3 regions of the Shewanella sp. 0m-6 genome follow, and region 3 is predicted to be linked to each of the others. Evidence: predicted binding sites of a transcription regulator. Region 3 holds the regulator's gene; each other region holds the start of a gene.
The links. The regulator NrdR, encoded in region 3, represses ribonucleotide reductase genes. The targets are predictions, from matches to a motif close to AAACACNANATNTNGTGTTT.
Positions count from the first base shown of each region.

Region 1: a site for NrdR is predicted at 1,788-1,807, ahead of nrdD (anaerobic ribonucleoside-triphosphate reductase). Genes of this name have one in related genera too.
Region 2: a site for NrdR is predicted at 2,504-2,523, ahead of nrdA (class 1a ribonucleoside-diphosphate reductase subunit alpha). Genes of this name have one in related genera too.

Region 1 is NZ_JBRIMD010000016.1:82,364-86,654, forward strand. It holds gene ACVBJC_RS13415 (NADP-dependent oxidoreductase) at 1-27, opposite strand, end outside; gene ACVBJC_RS13420 (MarR family winged helix-turn-helix transcriptional regulator) at 208-660, shown strand; gene ACVBJC_RS13425 (hypothetical protein) at 742-1,428, shown strand; gene nrdD (anaerobic ribonucleoside-triphosphate reductase) at 1,840-3,957, shown strand; gene nrdG (anaerobic ribonucleoside-triphosphate reductase-activating protein) at 4,089-4,291, shown strand, end outside.
Region 2 is NZ_JBRIMD010000002.1:21,017-25,307, forward strand. It holds gene nrdA (class 1a ribonucleoside-diphosphate reductase subunit alpha) at 66-2,354, opposite strand; gene ACVBJC_RS01730 (HAD family hydrolase) at 2,813-3,490, opposite strand; gene ubiG (bifunctional 2-polyprenyl-6-hydroxyphenol methylase/3-demethylubiquinol 3-O-methyltransferase UbiG) at 3,483-4,193, opposite strand.
Region 3 is NZ_JBRIMD010000023.1:28,699-32,989, reverse strand. It holds gene ribBA (bifunctional 3,4-dihydroxy-2-butanone-4-phosphate synthase/GTP cyclohydrolase II) at 1-50, opposite strand, end outside; gene ACVBJC_RS15825 (riboflavin synthase) at 200-865, opposite strand; gene ribD (bifunctional diaminohydroxyphosphoribosylaminopyrimidine deaminase/5-amino-6-(5-phosphoribosylamino)uracil reductase RibD) at 869-1,990, opposite strand; gene nrdR (transcriptional regulator NrdR) at 2,059-2,508, opposite strand; gene glyA (serine hydroxymethyltransferase) at 2,657-3,913, opposite strand; gene ettA (energy-dependent translational throttle protein EttA) at 4,193-4,291, shown strand, end outside.

The sequences.
Region 1 (4,291 bases), on a different contig from region 3:
CTTAAGTTGAATGATTTGAGATTTCATATCTTTCCTTTATTTTATTTGCGCGCAAAGTAATTGAATGCATCATAGTAAAGCTTTATACATTTTGCAAATGCTTTGCGCGCAAAATAATTGCTCGCAAATAAAAGTGGTGTAAGCTAGTTTTGACACCTGATGTGAGTTAAAATTAGTAAAATTTTGACTTGCCTAAGTGTAGTAGCAGTGACCAACAACGACTCAAACGACACGTCTAACAATTGTCTTTCTGATAACGTCTGCTTTGCGCTCTATACGGCTAACAACGCCTTAATGAGAGCTTACCGTCCGTTATTGGAGCAATATGAGCTGACATACCCACAATATTTAGTCATGCAGTCATTATGGCTACAAGACAGAGTAAGCTTGACGCTGGTATCACAATCGACCCGGCTCGATATGGGGACGTTGACCCCTATCGTTAAGCGACTTGAGACTAAAGGTTTTCTAAAGCGACTGGCTGATGAAACCGATGAGCGTAAAAAGGTGATAGCGTTAACCGATGCCGGTCATAGCCTTAAGCTTGAAGCCTTGGCGCTCAAACAAACCTTGTTAGCAAAGGTTGATATGAACCCGGAGCAAGTTGAACAACTTAGAACGTTATGTTTGTCCTTAACCCATGCGTTGACGCAAAAATGACCAGTTGATTTTCTAGTTAACAAGTCGGCACGTTAAATGCTTTAGAGATCCCTATACTCTCTTTACGCCGGCTTTTTGACGATGAATCCACTCAGCAGTATCAGCAATGCAGTTAATAGTAATGCTCAGGTATCAGACACTTATGGCGTTAATAGTGGCCAGTCAAATGTTGGCGGTGCTGGGGCTGTCGCTGCACTAGGAGCGACAGCGCCTCAAGCTGAAACGACGGAGCTGACAAAAAATGATAATACGCTGGTATTATCTGGCCGTGCAGAAAGAGCACAGAAAATCGAGGCGATGGCTAACGATTTCTTCAAAGGAGGCCAATTTACTTCGGCACAATTACCGTCCCTTATTCAACGTCTTTATCAAGATGGCATTCTCAGCGAAGGCCAGCTCAACCGATTATCTAATAGCGGTTTCGACATCCCGCCAGCAGAAGTGCAGCCTTTATCTGACTTTATTGATGAACAGCGCAGTATGTTAACCAATAGCGAACAAGACCGAGAGCTTGCCGAGCTGCTAGACAACGCGAAGTGGGTCATGGGGGCAATGGATGTATCGCAATCTCCTTTAGTTGCACAAAAGGCTAACCGGGTTTCGAGCCAAATTACTGACTTGTTACAATCTGAAAGGCCATTGACGGAAGTGCAACAGAACCAGTATCAAGGGTTGAAATCGTTGATGCAGCTCGCTGCAATGACTGGCGAACATCAGCAAGAAAATGGTCAGCTCAATAGCTACCTTGCATTAGCCAAAAGGCATTAGTATTTATCTATGTGTGATTTTACTTTTGTAGTTGAGAATACATTTTGAGCTGGATTCTTTCTGCAAGAGAAGGATCAATTGCTACTTGTCGCTCGCCCTTTTTTAAAGCTTCCAATAAGTTGCGGCACACGTAATGAATAAAGAATTTTACCTGCCTATTTTTATCCACAATTTATACCTAAATTATACTGTCACTAGCCCGCTTACATGAGTTCGTCAAGGCCATAATTTGAGATCAGTGGCTTTGTAGGCAGAACTGTTTTCTTATTGTCTTCCTCTTTTAAAATGATGATCTGGATCAAAGTACTTATCGTTATTTTATAGCTTAATGCGCCACATATTGTGATTTATTGAAAAAGTAGCACTATATATAGTGTTGCTTTGATGAGCGAGCTGAAGAGGATTTATACAATGCCAGTGGTTATTAAACGGGATGGTTACCGTACGCCTTTTGACGAAACAAGGATTAAAGACGCCGTGATAGCAGCTGCTAACTCGGCAGGTATTGAGTGCGCTGAATATGCACAACAGATTGCGGAAAATGTGAGAGAAAGTGTTTCGCAGTTAGCAGAAGTTAATATCCATGATCTGCAAGACACCGTTGAAAACTTGCTCATGGAAGGGCCGTATAAATCTTTGGCGCGCGTTTACATCGAATACCGTCACGATAGAGATATCAATCGTGAAGTTAGCAGCCGCTTGAATAAAGAGATCCGTGGTTTAGTTGAGCAAAGCAATGCGGCTTTGTTGAATGAGAACGCTAATAAAGACTCTAAAGTGATCCCAACTCAGCGCGATCTGCTTGCGGGTATCGTGGCTAAGCACTATGCAAAATGCCACATTTTGCCTAAAGATGTCGTTGCCGCACATGAGTCTGGTGAGATCCACTACCACGATTTAGATTACGCGCCATTCTTCCCGATGTTTAACTGTATGCTTATTGATTTAAGCGGCATGTTAACTCAGGGCTTTAAGATGGGTAATGCTGAAATTGAAACCCCGAAGTCAATTTCTACCGCGACTGCAGTGACCGCACAAATTATTGCGCAAGTGGCAAGCCACATCTATGGCGGTACAACGATTAACCGTATCGATGAGGTATTGGCACCCTTTGTGGCGAAGAGTTACGACAAGCACTACCAGGTAGCGCTTAATTGGGGCATTACCGACGCAAAAGCGTTTGCCACTGCGCAAACTGAAAAAGAGTGTCACGATGCATTTCAGTCATTAGAGTATGAAGTTAACACACTACATACTGCAAATGGTCAAACCCCATTTGTGACTTTTGGTTTCGGTTTAGGTACCTCTTGGGAATCACGCTTAATTCAGCAGTCTATGATGACAGTGCGTATTGCAGGTTTAGGTAAAAATCGTAAAACAGCGGTATTCCCAAAACTTGTTTTTGCTATTCGCGATGGCATTAACCATAAAACCGGCGATTGTAACTACGACATTAAGCAGTTGGCACTTAAGTGCGCTACCACGCGTATGTACCCAGATATTCTTAACTATGAACAAGTTGAGAAGGTGACAGGGTCATTTAAGACGCCGATGGGTTGCCGTAGTTTCTTAGGAACCTTTGAGCAAGATGGTGAGCTTGTGCATGAAGGCCGCAACAATTTAGGTGTTGTGAGTTTGAATTTGCCACGTATTGCGCTTGAAGCAAAAGGTGATGAAGCAGAGTTCTACCGTATTTTAGATGCGCGTTTAGCCATGTCCCGTAAGGCCTTGGACACTCGTATCTCTCGTCTTGAAGGTGTTAAAGCGCGCGTTGCCCCTATCCTATATATGGAAGGTGCGTGTGGTGTGCGTCTAAAAGCTGATGATGATGTTTCTGAGATCTTCAAAAATGGTCGTGCATCAATTTCATTAGGCTATATTGGTCTGCATGAAACTATTAATGCGCTTTATGGCACAGACGAGCATGTTTACGACAGCGAACTGCTACGTGAAAAAGCCATTGCGGTTATTAAGTACATGAAACAAGCCACCGACAGCTGGAAAGCAGAGTCAGGTTACGCATTCAGCCTGTACAGCACGCCAAGTGAGAACTTGTGTAGCCGCTTCTGCGCACTTGATACCAAGATATTTGGTGTGGTTGATGGCGTTACCGCAAAGGGTTACTACACAAACAGCTTCCATTTGGACGTTGAAAAACAAGTGAACCCTTACGATAAGATTGATTTTGAACAGCCATACCCAGAGATAGCGAACGGTGGTTTCATCTGTTATGGCGAATTCCCTAACATGCAAAATAACGTAGAAGCGTTAGAGAACGTATGGGATTACAGTTTTAGCAGAGTGCCATATTACGGTACTAACACGCCTATTGATGAGTGTTACGACTGTGGCTATACCGGTGAGTTTAGCTGTACTAGTAAAGGTTTTACGTGCCCTAAGTGTGGCAACCATGAACCAAGCCGTGTGTCTGTGACGCGCCGTGTATGTGGTTATTTAGGTAGCCCAGATGCAAGACCGTTTAACTATGGTAAGCAAGAAGAAGTTAAGCGCCGCGTTAAGCATTTATAATAAAAATACTAGGGGCTTAGCATGCAAATGGCTTAGCCTGTAGATATTGGGTTTGTGTACATAAAAGGTGCTGTGTTCAGCACCTTTTTGTTTTCTAGTTAAAGCAAAATTCTAGCTGAAACGAGTTTAATATGAATTATCATCAATACTATCAGACAGATGTAATTAATGGCCCCGGTACTCGTGCGACCCTTTTCGTGTCGGGGTGCGAGCACCAATGTCGTGGTTGTTATAACCAATCCACCTGGAACCCTTGTTCTGGTCACCTTTTTGATGAACAGATGCAACAGCGTATTATTGATGACTTAAATGATGAACGTATTAAACGCCGTGG
Region 2 (4,291 bases), on a different contig from region 3:
ATCTTCCGATAATGGGGGCTAAGCCCCCTTAAATTAACGTTTAATACTAATGATTAACTCTTGGGTTAAATCTTACATGCGCCGCCAGCGCAACTGTCATCTTCTTTCTCAATGGCAGTGATATCGTCATGACTATCTGAAGCCCCATCACGAGTATTGTGATAGTAAAGTGTCTTCACACCATATTTGTAAGCGGTTAATAAGTCTTTCAATAGTACCTTCATGGGTACTCTGCCACCCTCAAATCGAGTCGGGTCGTAGTTAGTGTTAGCTGAAATAGACTGATCGACAAATTTCTGCATCAATCCTACCAACTGCAAATAACCATCGTTATTAGGCATTTGCCATAATAACTCGTAGCTATACTGATATTTTTCAAAGTCAGGTACAACTTGCTTTAGCTGGCCATCTTTACTCGCTTTAACACTAATTAAACCGCGTGGTGGCTCAATACCGTTAGTAGCGTTAGAGATCTGTGAAGAGGTCTCTGATGGCATTAGCGCTGACAGGGTAGAGTTACGTAGACCGTGTGTCTTGATCTCTTCACGTAATGTTTCCCAGTCTAGATGTAATGGCTCGTCGCAGATCTTATCTAGATCACGCTTGTAGGTATCAATCGGTAAAATACCCTTAGCATAAGTTGTTTCATGGAACGAGGGGCAAGCACCTTGTTCTTGAGCAAGCTTCATAGAGGCTTTCAATAAATAGAATTGAATCGCTTCAAAAGTCTTGTGGGTAATGCCGTTAGCAGAACCGTCTGAGTAACGTACGCCTTCTTTTGCTAGGTAATTAGCGAAGTTAATTACGCCAATACCCAGTGTGCGGCGGTTCATCGATGCTTTTTCAGCAGAGATGATTGGGTAGTCTTGATAATCAAGTAAGTTATCGAGTGCACGCACGGCAAGATCAGCTAGTGGCTCAAGCTCCTCTAACTTCTTAATAGCACCTAAGTTCAATGCTGATAGTGTACAAAGTGCAATCTCACCGTCTGGATCGTTAATGTTATTTAACGGTTTAGTTGGCAAGGCAATTTCAAGACACAAGTTAGACTGACGTACAGGCGCAACCTTAGAGTCAAATGGACTATGAGTATTGCAGTGGTCAACGTTTTGAATGTAGATCCGGCCAGTCGAAGCGCGCTCTTGCATCATTAATGAGAACAGCTCTACAGCTTTTATCTGTTTTTTACGAATGCTGCTATCAGCTTCATATTTAAGGTACAGACGTTCGAACTCTTCTTGATCTTCAAAGAATGCATCGTACATTCCTGGCACATCTGATGGGCTAAATAAGCTGATCATACCACCCTGAATTAGGCGCTGATACATCACCTTGTTGATTTGAACGCCGTAGTCTAAGTGACGAATACGGTTATCATCAACACCACGGTTATTCTTTAATACCAATAGTGATTCAACTTCAAGATGCCACATTGGATAGAATAGGGTCGCTGCACCACCACGTACGCCGCCTTGAGAACAAGACTTAACCGCTGTTTGGAAGTACTTATAAAATGGTAAGCAACCTGTGTGGAAAGCTTCACCACCGCGAATAGGGCTACCTAGTGCGCGAATACGGCCTGCATTGACACCAATACCAGCACGTTGAGATACATACTTAACAATTGACGATGAGGTCGCGTTAATTGAATCTAGGCTATCGCCACATTCAATTAGAACGCATGAACTGAACTGACGAGTTGGCGTACGTACACCTGCCATGATAGGTGTAGGCAGCGAAATTTTAAATAATGAAGTTGCATCATAAAAGTCTTTAACGTACTTAAGGCGCGTCTCTTTGGGATACTTTGCGAATAGGCAAGCTGCAACCAAGATATACAGGAACTGAGCACTTTCATAAATTTCGTGGCTAACACGGTTTTGTACAAGATACTTACCCTCAAGCTGCTTTACAGCGGCATAAGAGAAGTTCATGTCTCGCCAGTGATCGATATAGGTATCAAGAATTTCAATCTCTTCTTGAGAGTAATCTTCAAGAATGTGAGCATCGTACTTACCGAGCTCAACTAAATTGACCACGTGGTCATAAAGCTTAGGAGGTTCAAACTGGCCAAAGGCTTTCTTACGTAAATGGAACACAGCAAGACGTGCAGAAAGGAACTGATAATCAGGTGCTTCTGGTGAAATTAAGTCAGCTGCTGCTTTAATGATAGTCTCATGGATGGCTTCAGTTGCAATGCCGTCGAAAAATTGCAGGTGAGAACGGAGTTCTACTTCTGATACAGAGACATTATTAAGTCCCTTTGCCGCCCATTCAATAACGCGATGGATTTTGTCGAGATCGATAGTCTCACGTTCGCCACTACGCTTTGTGACTGTCATATTGCTATTCATTAAAGATAGACCTTGATTTTTATATTTATGAAAGTGACCAGTTCAGGTTCACCCTACGTTTCCCTGTAAACAAACAGTTTTTAACCGTAAAAACGGAGAGTTCCTTTTTGTTGACACAAACGACTAAATAGTGCCTGTTATTGTCACTCACACACAATATATGGTGTTTTGAGATTCAATAGCTACAAGATAGTGAGGTTATGGTATTTTTGCAAGTGGGAATTTATTGGACAAGTTGTGGATATCTTGGGGGTAATTGAACCTGTTAGTAATGGCTAACCCTTAAAGCTTGTTTTGATTTGATTTCCTCGGTGAAGAGTAATATTTGAGCAAATAAAAATGATCGATAAGATCGCTGCTAACTTGTGCGATCCTAACCGATCATTTGAGTACTTTTTTATGACGCTTAATAACTTAATTAACAAAGATTTTAAAGCAGCATATAAAGGGTGAATACGCTAGCGCTTATAGCAAAAAAAATCGGCTAAGCTGTCACCGTTTTCAAAACTTAAGTCAGCAGGCCAAAGACTCGGTTCGTCATCTGGTCCGATATACCCCCAGGCCGCTAAACCTGAGATCATATTCGCCGCCTTAGCAGCGATAAGATCACGTTCAGCATCGCCTAAATAAAGAATATGCTCAGGTAAAACCCTAAGCTGCTGTGCTGCTAACAGCATAGGAGCTGTATGGGGCTTTGAATGTTGAGTGGTATCGCCGCTGACCACAGCAGGCATTTTTGCTGTTAAACCGAGTTTATCTAGTAGAGGCCTTGCAAAGCGCGCTGGCTTGTTGGTGACGACCCCAAAGGGGATTGACAGCTGGCTAAGCGTGTCCAGTAACCTATCTAACCCCTTAAATAAATCGCAATTATCTCCGTTGATCAGCTCATAATTGTCGAAAAGAGATTGCTGTAATGAAGGAATGCTTGCGTCATCAATGGCGGGGATGGCAGCTTTAATCATTGCGATACTGCCATGTGAGGCGCTCGCTCTAATGGCTTCAAATGGCACACGACTGTGACCATTCGCGGCTAAAGCCATATTAAGTGCCTCAATCATTTCTGGTGCCGTATCAGCGAGTGTGCCATCTAAATCAAATAGCACACCTTTAATAGTAAGTGCCTGTGCTTTAGTCATTTTTAACCGTAGCTATCATGTAGTTAACTTCAAGGCTCTTGGTGTATCTGAAGATGTCAGTAATAGGGTTATAGGTAATACCCACAGCATCTGTACAAAATAGCTCGGCGTTATCAGCCAAACCAATTAACTCTGATGGTTTGATAAATTTATTATGATCATGTGTGCCAACAGGCAACATCTTTAATAGGTATTCAGCACCTAGAATGGTTTCAACATAGGCACGGATGTTGCGGTTAATGGTTGAGAAAAACACAAAACCACCTGGTTTAACCATATCGGCGCAAGCTTGAATAACAGAGCTAGGGTCAGGAACATGCTCAAGCATTTCCATGCAAGTGACGACATCATAATGACCACGGTGTTGGTCTCTGTGTGCTTCAGCGGTATTTTTTACATAGTTAATCTCGACGCCTGTTTCTAGTGCGTGAAGTCTGGCGACATCAAGTGGTTCATCACCCATGTCTAGGCCAGTTACGTTAGCGCCAATTTTTGCCATGCTTTCAGACAAAATTCCGCCGCCACAGCCGACATCGAGAATTTGTTTACCAAAAATGCCGCCTGCTGTTTGGTCAATATAGTTAAGGCGAAGTGGATTTAAGTTATGCAGTGGCTTAAATTCGCCGTTAGGGTCCCACCAAGTGGCGGCCATTTTCTCAAACTTCGCGATCTCTTGTGGATCAACATTATTATGTGTTTGCACTTAAATTACCTCAGAGCGAAAAATCTGTCTTTGGGCCACATTATAATGAATAGCACCAAGAAACAAAGCAGTTATGAAGCTGTTTGTTACTTATTGAA
Region 3 (4,291 bases):
TTACCTAGACGAATATCTTCGATGATCTCTTCTATACTATGTAACGCCATGTTCAGACCTTTATTTTTCTCACTGTATTCTAAGTTACATGCGTCAATAACGATGAACTTAAACCAGTATCTAATGTAATGATTATTCTTGATTGTATATAGACTTGATTAAGACAAATTTAATCGTCAAATCCGCCTTAAGCCAGTCTTTATCGTAAAAAACCTGAGCGAGCTAACAATTCCATAGTCACTTCTGACTTGGGGCTGCTCTCTTGCTCTTGGGTGCCGTAACTCATTAGCCTTTCTAAATGACGGGCTATCAAGTCCACTTCAATATTAACGTTGTCGCCGGCCTTCAAATCCACTAAGGTCGTTTCACCTGCAGTGTGCGGTACTATGGTCAGCCTAAATCTATGCCCTTGCACTTCATTAACGGTTAAGCTCACACCATCGATTGTAATTGAACCTTTATGGGCGATATAGCGGCCCAGTTCTACAGGTGGTGTTAGCCAAAACTCAATCGCTTGGCCCCGAAACTGTCTGTCGTCCACATGGGCAATACCATCAACATGACCACTGACCATATGCCCACCTAAACGGGTTGTGGGGGTAACGGCTTTTTCAAGGTTAACGGCTTTTCCAACCTGATAATGAGAGAACCCCGTCAAATTGACTGTTTCGGCTGAAATATCTGCCACATAACCGTCGCTCATTAACTCAACAACGGTTAAACACACACCATTGGTGGCAATACTGTCGCCAAGTTTAACATCTGACAAATCCAGTTTTCCGCTGGCGACGGTTAAACGAATATCATCACCACGGCGCTGCACTTTTCTTAAGTGACCAACTGACTCAATAATCCCAGTAAACATAAACTAATTACTCACTCTTAACGTTAAGCGGGTGTCTTTACCCACTTTGCGCTCATCGATTAGGTTGAGGCGCGGTATGTCCATCATGGCTTGAAAATCATCTAGCGCGAGCAAATTACGCCCATGAGAGCCTAAGATTTTCATCGCTTGATACAGCACGATTTCATCTGCAAGCTCTTGGTTAACAAAGGCCCCTGCGAGTGTTGCCCCAGCTTCAACGAGTACTGAGTTACAACTCTCCCCCAATAAACCCAACAAGGCTTGCAGGTCAATACGAGAATCAACCGCGGGCAAAATTTGATGAGTCACATGAGCTGGCCAAGCTGCTTTCACATTCTCGGGGTACGCGATTGTCGACACCAACAAAATTGGGCTTGTTGTGTTAAATAAGTTTAGCTCAGCGCCAAGGCGTGCTTGACTGTCTAATACTACCCGCAGTGGTTGATGAATTTCTGCTGGGGCTAACTGGTGTGCAAGCGAGCCTAATTCGCTATGACGCACATTGAGGCTCGGATCATCAGCAAGTATCGTCTCAACACCTGTGACCAATGCACAATGGCGCGCACGAAGCCGCTGAACGTCGCTGCGCGCTTCAGGTCCCGTTATCCATTTTGACACACCATTAGACAGCGCAGTCTTACCATCGATACTCGCAGCAAGCTTAACCGTGACCCACGGCAAGCCTTTCTCCATTCGCTTTAAAAAGCCTAGGTTAACTTGCTTCGCTTCTTCGGTCATCAAGCCCACATCGACTTGAATGCCAGCCTCTCGCAGCATGGCAATGCCACGACCAGACACTTGTGGATTGGGGTCGGTAACGGCAATGACAACACGGCTTACACCGTGCTCGATTAATGCTTTAGCACAAGGAGGCGTACGGCCATAGTGGCTGCAAGGTTCTAGCGTGACATAGGCGGTAGCCCCTTTGGCATCGATTCCAGCCATATTTAAGGCGTAAACTTCGGCGTGAGGACCGCCAGCACGAATATGGTAGCCTTCGCCAACAATTTCGCCATCTTTGACGATAACGCTGCCAACACAAGGATTTGGACGAGTGGTGTAAATGCCCTTTTGTGCCAATTCAATGGCCAGGCTCATCATTTGACTGTCTTCGATAGACCACATAATGGCGGCAATTCCGATTGTTCGATTGTTTGAGGACTAAGCGGTTGGCTTAGCCCATGTAGCATAGGTTATTTTTGCAGTTTAGCGATTGCATCACCAAACTCTGAAACATCTTCAAAGGCACGATAGACAGAAGCAAAACGAATATAGGCAACTTTATCTAAGTTGACTAAGTGGTCCATCATCAGATTACCTATCATTTCTGATTTAACTTCACGCTCACCCGTCGCGCGTAAAGTCGATTTAATCTTAGTTAATGCCTGTTCAATTTGATCCATAGACACAGGTCTTTTCTCTACGGCTCTTAACATGCCACCACGTAATTTTTCTTCATCAAACGGCTGGCGACTGCCATCTTGTTTCACTACGCGAGGCATCACAAGCTCGGCACCTTCAAAGGTAGTAAAACGTTCATGGCATTGAACACACTCTCTACGTCGACGAACCTGATGGCCGTCAGCGACTAATCGCGAATCAATCACTTTTGTGTCAGTTGCGCTGCAAAATGGACAATGCATTTAGCCTCCGGTTAGAAATTAGGTAGTTTCACTCACTGAATTTAGCAAAACCTCAGAAAGTAGGCTCGAATCAAAAGTATGCTCGAATAATAACAAAAATGGCCGCATAAATGCGGCCATAGGAGTCTACCTGATTAAACGCTTAAGGTTAACCGTAAACAGGGAACTTAGCGCACAATTCCAGAACCTGACTCTTAACCCGTTCGCTAACGGCAAGATCTGAAATGTCATCTAAGATGTCACACATCCAGTTAGTTAACAGCACCGATTCTTCTTCACCAAATCCACGACGGGTAATTGCAGGTGAACCTATACGCAGACCAGAGGTCACAAATGGTGAGCGAGGGTCGTTTGGTACAGAGTTCTTGTTAACGGTAATGTTAGCATTGCCAAGAGCGGCATCAGCATCTTTACCTGTGATGTCCTTGCTGATTAAATCAAGCAAGAATAGGTGGTTTTCAGTACCACCAGATACCACATCATAGCCACGTTCAATGAACGTACGCGCCATCGCTTTAGCGTTAACAACCACTTGCTCTTGGTAAGTCGTGAACTCAGGGTCTAGTGCTTCTTTAAATGCAACGGCTTTAGCAGCAATAACGTGCATTAAAGGACCACCCTGGCCGCCTGGGAATACCGCAGAGTTTAGCTTTTTGTAGATATCTTCATCGTTAATCGCAGATAGAATCAAGCCGCCACGTGGGCCAGCTAGTGTCTTATGCGTTGTTGTTGTCACAACGTGAGCGTGTGGCATAGGGCTCGGGTAGATCCCCGCGGCAACTAAACCTGCAACATGCGCCATATCAACAAACAGGTATGCACCTACTTTATCAGCGATTTCACGGAATTTACCCCAATCAACAATGCCCGAATATGCGCTGAAACCCGCAATAATCATCTTAGGCTTGTGCTCAAAAGCAAGACGCTCAACTTCAGCGTAATCAATCTTACCTGTTGATTCATCGATACCGTACTGAACAGCATTGTATAGCTTGCCAGAGAAGCTCACATGAGAACCGTGAGTTAAGTGACCACCGTGGGCTAGGCTCATGCCTAAAACGGTATCGCCACCTTGTAGCAATGCCATAAACACAGCTGCGTTTGCTTGTGAGCCAGAGTGTGGCTGAACGTTAGCGTATGTAGCGCCAAATAGCTCTTTAGCGCGCGAGATAGCTAATTCTTCAACGATATCTACATGCTCACAACCACCGTAGTAACGCTTACCTGGGTAACCTTCAGCGTACTTGTTAGTTAGCTGTGTACCTTGAGCTTCGATAACACGAGGACTAGTGTAGTTTTCTGAAGCAATGAGTTCGATGTGCTCTTCTTGACGACGCGTTTCATCTTCAATTGCTGCAAATAGTTGTGGATCGTAATCCGCGATATTCATATCTTTTTTCAGCATTACTCACTCCAGCTGTAAAATTCTTCTAGTAGGGTTGCGCGGTATGATACAGCGCATTCGATCACAATCCCAGTATTTACAACATGAAATTACTTGCATTTCTAGATGAGAGAGTTTCGTAAAAAGCACTAATCGGTATAAATAACCACCAATACCTAGCTAACAGATTTATGCGTTAACTGTGAATGAAACTGCTCGAATTCAGATTTAAGTTCTGTATCGAATCAAGTAGAATTGCCGCCAATCAACGTAGAAAAAATACAATCAAAGAGAAATAACATGGCTCAATTTGTATATAGCATGCTTAGAGTGGGCAAGATTGTCCCGCCTAAAAAACAGATCTTAAAAGATATTTCATTAAGCTTTTTCCCTGGCGCA